DNA from 3 places in the Streptomyces sp. GLSS-08 genome. Region 1 is predicted to be linked to each of the others. Evidence: riboswitches for the same ligand, from Rfam matches in the RefSeq annotation. Region 1 holds a riboswitch; each other region holds the start of a gene.

Region 1 (2,191 bases):
CCGTGGTGGCGTAGGACGGACCGTCCGTGGTGAGTACCGTGCCGGCCGTGGTGGCGTAGGACGGGTCGTCCGTGGTGAGTACCGTGCCGGCCGTGGTGGCGTAGGACGGACCGTCCGTGGCGAGCACCGTACCGGGCGTAGGGGCGTACGAGGGGGCGTCCGCCGTGCTGCCCGGGCCGTCGGCCGGGGAGTCCGGGTCCTGCCGGGCGGGCGCCTCCGGGCGAGGCTTCTCCTGGGCGGTCTGCTGCTGGGCCGGCTCCTCGGTCCTGCGCTCCGCGGCTTCCCGCTGCCGCTCCTCGACCGCCGTGAGCCGCGCTTTCTCCGCCGCGGTGAGCTGCGCGAGCAGTCCGCGGGCGTCGGCGAGTTTCCGCTGCACCTGCGCCTTGGCCGACTTCAGCGTCCGCTGCGGCACGGCCGGTTTCTCCGGCCCCCCGGCGGCCTCGGACCCCTTGCGCACCGTCGCCGCCTGCTCGGCGGTGTGGCCGGCCGGCAGGACGGGGGCGGTGTCGGAGACGGCGGCCCCGGTGCGGGACAGGGTGACGGCGTACGGAACCGGTTCCGCGCGCGCGGTGGGGGGCCTCTCGGTGCGGCCGGCCACGTCGTCGCGGGGGGTGTCGTCCCGCGTGCGCTGCTTGGGGCTCTTCTCCCTGGCCGTGTTGTACCGCTGGGTGGCCGTCCCGGCCTGGTGATAGAGGTCGTCCACCTTCTTCTGGACTTCCTCGCGACTGGGCTTCGAATCGGCCGAGGGTGCGGCGTTCGCGGTCTGCGAGAGCAGGGCCACGGAGGTGAGGGCCGCCGTGGCGAGACCCGGGACCCGTGCGCCCGCTACGCGCGTCACTGCGGGACGCGTTGTGCGTTGCGACGCCAAGAGAGGCGACTCCTTCCATGATCCGCCTACCGGGTTAGCTGTCGGGTTCGGGCGGGTGGTTCGGAAGGGTTGCCCTACGGTCCTCGCCCGGACGGGCGGTCGGACCGATTCACCCCGAAGATCGGTGGGTCCCCGGTTCCGGCCGCCGCGTGGGCGCGCCGGATTCGGCGGAGGCCGCGCGGCCCGGCGTCGTTCGCCGGTTGGGTCGGGCGGCCTGACCGGCACGTTAGCCAACTCGTGTGGCTTCTGTGAAGGTTGATGGCCGATATGCCCGATACGTTTTTGTGACCTTCTTTTCGGGGGTCGCTTCGCACCTCCGGCCGACTCGGTGTCCGGACGGTCTCCGCGGTCCGCGTGACGTGGCGTGCGTCTCGTCCGTGCCGGTCACCCGAGGTGACGGTGCGGATCCGGAGGGCGAGGCGGGGTCGGGCGGCGGGCTCCAGGCAGGGGGAACGTGTCCGGCGGGCGGCCTCCCGCGTGGTGCCGGAGGCCGCCCGTCCGCTTCTGGGAGACCCGTGGAGTCCCGACGTGGCCACGGGCTGTCAGTGGGGCGGCCTAGACTCGGAAGGCGATGAGCAGCCTCTTTGACGACAGCTTCCTGGCGGACCTCAAGCCCTCCGGGGCCCACGGGGAAGAGCCCCCGCCGCCGCCCGAGGACGGGACGCCGGAGCAGCTTCCGGACGACCTGTTCGGCGGCCGTTTCGACGTGCCCCCGAGCCGGGACGCGTACTACCGCGACGGTGCGGCACGCCCCGCCGTGGACCCGGCGACGCTGCTGGACGGGCTGAACGAGAACCAGCGCGCGGCCGTGGCGCACGCCGGTTCCCCGCTGCTCATCGTGGCCGGCGCCGGGTCGGGCAAGACCCGCGTGCTCACGCACCGCATCGCGTATCTGCTGGGCGAGCGGCACGTGCACCCCGGCCAGATCCTCGCGATCACCTTCACGAACAAGGCCGCGGGCGAGATGAAGGAGCGCGTCGAGCAGCTCGTCGGCCCGCGCGCGAACGCGATGTGGGTGATGACCTTCCACAGCGCGTGCGTCCGCATCCTGCGCCGCGAGTCGAAGCGGCTCGGCTTCACGTCCTCGTTCTCGATCTACGACGCCGCGGACTCCAAGCGCCTCATGGCCCTGGTCTGCCGCGACCTGGACCTCGACCCGAAGCGCTACCCGCCCAAGTCGTTCAGCGCCAAGGTCTCGAACCTGAAGAACGAGCTGATCGACGAGGAGGACTTCGCCGCCCAGGCCGCCGGGGCCTCCCGGACGGAGTCGGGAGGAGGTTTCGAGGAGACCCTCGCTCAGGCCTACGCGCTCTACCAGTCGCG
Region 2 (2,191 bases), on a different contig from region 1:
CGCGCGGCTCTGCGACGTGTTCCCGGACGGGGCGTCGACGCTCGTCACGCGCGGCGTGCTGAACCTCTCCGCCCGCGAGGGCTCGGACCGGGCGGTGGAGTGGCCGCCCGGCGCGACCCGGGACGTGATGTTCGAGCTGAGCGGCATCGGTCACGCCTTCCCGCCGGGGCACCGCATCCGGCTCGCGGTCTCCTCGGCGTACTGGCCCTGGGTCTGGCCCCAGCCGGGCTCGGACGCCGGCTTCACGCTGCACCCGGACGGCAGTTCGCTCGAACTGCCCGTACGCGCGCGGGAGTCGGACCCCTCGATCACCTTCGAGGAGCCTGAGGAGTCGGCGCCGCTGGGCGCGGTCGTCCCGGCGACTCTGGACGAACCCCGCCCGCAACGGCTGGTCGTGCGGGATGTCGCCGCGGGCACCTGGCGACTGGAGGTGGACCCGGGCCTCGGCGGCACCCGGGTGTACCCCGACGGCCTCGAGGTCACGGAGGACGCCCTGGAGACGTACACGACCGGCCAGCGGGATCCCCTGTCCGCCCGCACCCGCTCGGACTGGTCGATCCGGTTCCACCGGCCGGACACCTCCTGGGACGCGCGCGTGGAGACCCACTCCCAAATCACCTGTGAGGCAGATGAGTTCATCACCTCGGACGAGGTGATCTGCCGGGACGGGGACGAGGTCGTCTTCCACCGGACGTGGGAGAGGCGCATCCCGCGCACGGCGGGTTAGGACGACCCGTCTGACAGTTCCCGTCGCCGCCCGGCGGGACTCGGCCCGGCACGCAGCGTCTCCCTCGGCGGCCTGCCCGCCCCCTCCCGGCGGCCCACCCGCTCCCACTCGCGGCAGCCCGCCCGGCCGCCGGGCCGCCGGGCCGCCGGGCCGCCGCGCCACCGGGCCTCCCCACCTTCGAGCCGCCGCCGGTAATGCCCGAGTTGCCTGCCTTAAATCCCCTTTCATGGCGCTTGTTGGCGTGAAATGGGTCACGCGCAAATCGATCTTTTCGCCAGTCCGGCCGGACAAGTATCCCTTTGCTAAAGGCAAGTTGAGTTTCACGTTCCGGTCTAATCGGACCATTTCTCCCCTGGCCAGAGGTAGATCAAATGCCTTGGCAGGGGAAATCGGGCCTTGTTTCGGACATGTGCTCTCGCATACGTTCACGTCGATCCGAGCGGACCCGCCTAATCCTGCCGCCGCTCGGTGACCCCACCCACCCACGCACGGCAGGAGCGGGGGACCCAGGTAAGCCGCCGGTCCGGATCAACGGAACGGCTCGGGGTTAAGTCGCATGTCACCGTGCGGCCGGGCACCTCCCAGCCCGAACCCGACAGCTCACCTCGCAGGCATCGGAGAGGAAGAGTTTCGTCATGGCCGTTCGAGGCAAGCACCGTCGTCCCGGAAACAACGCCCTCACCCGCGGGCTCATCGCCGCCGGAACGGGCGGAGCCGCACTCGCGCTCCCCCTCGTGGGCGCCACCGTTGCGCAGGCAGCGCAGCCGACGCAGGCCGTCCGGTCCGTGCCGGCCGCGGTCCCGCAGGTCCAGCTCGTCACCTACAAGGTGGCCCTGGGCGACACCCTGGCCAAGATCGCGCGTGAGCACACCGAGAACAGCGACTGGAAGAAGCTGTACGAGGCCAACCGCGCGGTCATCGGCAGCGACCCGTCACTGATCCGCCCGGGCCTGAAGCTGACGGTCGGCACGAAGACCGTCAAGGGCGCCGCGACCGGAACCACCACGGCCGCCAAGTCCGCCGTCACCCCCGCGTCCGTGAAGACGTACGCGAACAACCTGGACGGCTGGATCAGGGAAGCCCTGGACATCATGTCCCAGAAGGGCATCCCGGGCAGCTACGACGGCATCCACCGCAACATCATGCGCGAGTCGTCGGGCAACCCGCAGGCCATCAACAACTGGGACTCCAACGCGGTGGCCGGCACCCCGTCCAAGGGTCTCCTCCAGGTCATCGACCCGACCTTCGCCGCGTACCACGTGGACGGCACCTCGATGGACCCGTACGACCCCGTCGCGAACATCACGGCGGCCTGCAACTACGCGGCCGACAAGTACGGTTCGATCGACAACGTCTTCGGCGCGTACTGATCACCGTGCGGGGCCCCGCGCACTGATCACTCGTGCGGGCCCCCGCGCACTGATTCCCGCGCGGGGCCCCGCCTACCGGGCCCCGTGCAGGACC
Region 3 (2,191 bases), on a different contig from region 1:
CCGCCGAAGGAATGGATCTCGCACGAGGACGTGCACGAGCGGCCCGACTCCTCCTCGTTCCCCTCCGGGCACACCGCCGCGGGCGTGGGGTTCACGGCGGCGGTGGCGGCGGTGTGGCCCCTGGCGGGCGCCGTGTGTGCGGTTCCGGCCGCGATGGTGGCCACCGAACGGGTGCACACCGGCGCCCACTATCCGTCCGACGTCGCGGCCGGAGCGTTGATCGGCCTTGCCGCTGCCGCTCTGGTGCGCAAGAGCCCCCGGCTGGCGCTGCGTCTGCTGCGGTGAGCCCCGGGGAGCACCGCTCTCCACCGTGGCCGCCTCGGTGCGGGTGGCCGTCCGAGCCCTCGGCGGGCCGCGTCTCCACGAGCGGTCCGCCGTCGCCGTCCGTTTGTCCCGGCGGCCGCCGGACGGCGTGCGTCAGATGTCCCTCAAGGTACCGTCTGGACCTTCTGTCCTGTTTAGCCGCATCAGTCCAACTGGTAGGGAATAAGGGCCTCCTGGCGGGGTGGCGCGTGAGCAGCGTCATACCGGTGACAATGCGTCGTGAACCCGGTTTCTCAAGTCTGCGGGATTACCGGGCGATTGCCGACCCGGAAAGATCACTCGTCGACGGACAGTGACCGGCAATCCGGACATGGATCAAGAAATGGGTGTGCACAGAAAACCCACAAGCTTGTCGACGCCCTCTCATGTCGCCTACGTTCACCCTCACTCCGGACGGACGCCCAATCCTGCCGCCGCCCGGAATCCCGCACACTCACCCGTCCACGGCAGGAGCGGGGGACCCACAGGTACGACGCCTGTTCCGGTCTCCGGACAGGCTAGGGGTTGAGCCGCGCGCAACGCGGCCGGGCATCTCCAGCTCGCACCCGACAGCTCACCTCGCAGGCGCCGGAGAGGAATGCACCATGCCCGCGAAGGGTAAGCACCGCCGTCCCAAGTCCCTGCGCCTGACCCGCTCGATCGCCGTCGTCGGCACCGGTGGCGCCGCACTCGCCCTGCCGCTGATGGGAGCCGCGGGCGCCCACGCCGCGACTCCCGCGGCCGCCGTCTCCGCCGCTCCGGAGAAGGCCGCCGCCGCGCCGGCCGCCGCCCAGAAGGCCGCGACGAAGACCTACGCGGTGAAGGCCGGCGACTCCCTCGCGAAGATCGCCGACACGCAGCACGTCACCGGCGGCTGGAAGAAGCTCTACCAGGACAACCGCGCGGTCATCGGGGGCGACCCGGCGCTGATCCACCCGGGTCTGGAGCTGACGCTCGGCGGCAAGGCCGCGTCCCCCGCCGCCCCGTCGTCCGGCAAGACCACCCAGACGACGAAGACGCAGGCCGCTCCGGCCGCGGCCACCAGCAGCTCCGGCTACACCATGCCGGTCGCGGGCGCCACCGTCGGCACCGCCTACAAGACCGCGGGCAGCATGTGGTCCAGCGGCTATCACACCGGCGTCGACTTCGTGGTCCCGACCGGCACCTCCCTCAAGGCCGTCGGACCTGGCACCGTCGTCTCGGCCGGCTGGGGCGGCGCGTACGGCAACCAGGTCGTCATCCGGCACGCCGACGGCCTGTACTCCCAGTACGCCCACCTGTCCTCGTTGTCGGTCTCGGCCGGGCAGACCGTGACCGGCGGCCAGCAGATAGGCCTGTCCGGTGCGACCGGCAACGTCACCGGACCGCACCTGCACTTCGAGATCCGCACCACCCCGGACTACGGCTCGGACGTGGACCCCGTCGCGTACCTGCGCGCACACGGCGTCTCCGTCGGCTGACGCCCGCCCACTCCACCGGAGGCCGGACCCCGATCCCCGGGGTCCGGCCTCCGGCGTGCACGGCGTCGGCGACGGGAAGTGCGGAGCCCGTGCTTCCGGGCGTTGAGGCTCGTCAACCGCCCCTGCGCACCGCCTTATTCCGAGGTTGACCAACACTTGACGAGTGGCTTATCTCACCGACCGTCAACCCCTTCCTACGGTCGCGTAGCTCACATCGGAGGGGAATCATGGGCCGATGTGGCAGACGATTCGAAGAGTGACAACAGATCAGTGATCGGGTCGTACGTGGCGGTGGGGGACAGCTTCACCGAAGGCGTCGGCGATCCCGGTCCGGACGGGGCCTTCGTCGGCTGGGCCGACCGGTTCGCGGTACTGCTCGCCGACCGGCGCCCCGAGGGCGACTTCGGCTACACCAACCTCGCCGTACG

Evidence for each region. A riboswitch is a leader RNA that binds a small molecule or an ion and turns the genes downstream of it on or off. The one in region 1 is predicted to bind cyclic di-AMP.
Region 2: linked by a shared signal. The riboswitch ahead of AC0ZLC_RS21165 (LysM peptidoglycan-binding domain-containing protein) and the one ahead of AC0ZLC_RS26790 (C40 family peptidase) in region 1 are both predicted to bind cyclic di-AMP.
Region 3: linked by a shared signal. The riboswitch ahead of AC0ZLC_RS15885 (M23 family metallopeptidase) and the one ahead of AC0ZLC_RS26790 (C40 family peptidase) in region 1 are both predicted to bind cyclic di-AMP.

The regions. Positions count from the first base shown of each region.
Region 1 is NZ_JBWJAQ010000017.1:126,615-128,805, reverse strand. Features, by position in the region: gene AC0ZLC_RS26790 (C40 family peptidase) at 1-838, opposite strand, end outside; cyclic di-AMP (ydaO/yuaA leader) riboswitch at 877-1,048, opposite strand; gene pcrA (DNA helicase PcrA) at 1,440-2,191, shown strand, end outside.
Region 2 is NZ_JBWJAQ010000011.1:165,145-167,335, forward strand. Features, by position in the region: gene AC0ZLC_RS21160 (CocE/NonD family hydrolase) at 1-727, shown strand, start outside; cyclic di-AMP (ydaO/yuaA leader) riboswitch at 1,197-1,356, shown strand; gene AC0ZLC_RS21165 (LysM peptidoglycan-binding domain-containing protein) at 1,363-2,097, shown strand; gene AC0ZLC_RS21170 (HAD family hydrolase) at 2,170-2,191, opposite strand, start outside.
Region 3 is NZ_JBWJAQ010000008.1:6,447-8,637, forward strand. Features, by position in the region: gene AC0ZLC_RS15880 (phosphatase PAP2 family protein) at 1-285, shown strand, start outside; cyclic di-AMP (ydaO/yuaA leader) riboswitch at 749-906, shown strand; gene AC0ZLC_RS15885 (M23 family metallopeptidase) at 909-1,763, shown strand; gene AC0ZLC_RS15890 (SGNH/GDSL hydrolase family protein) at 2,034-2,191, shown strand, end outside.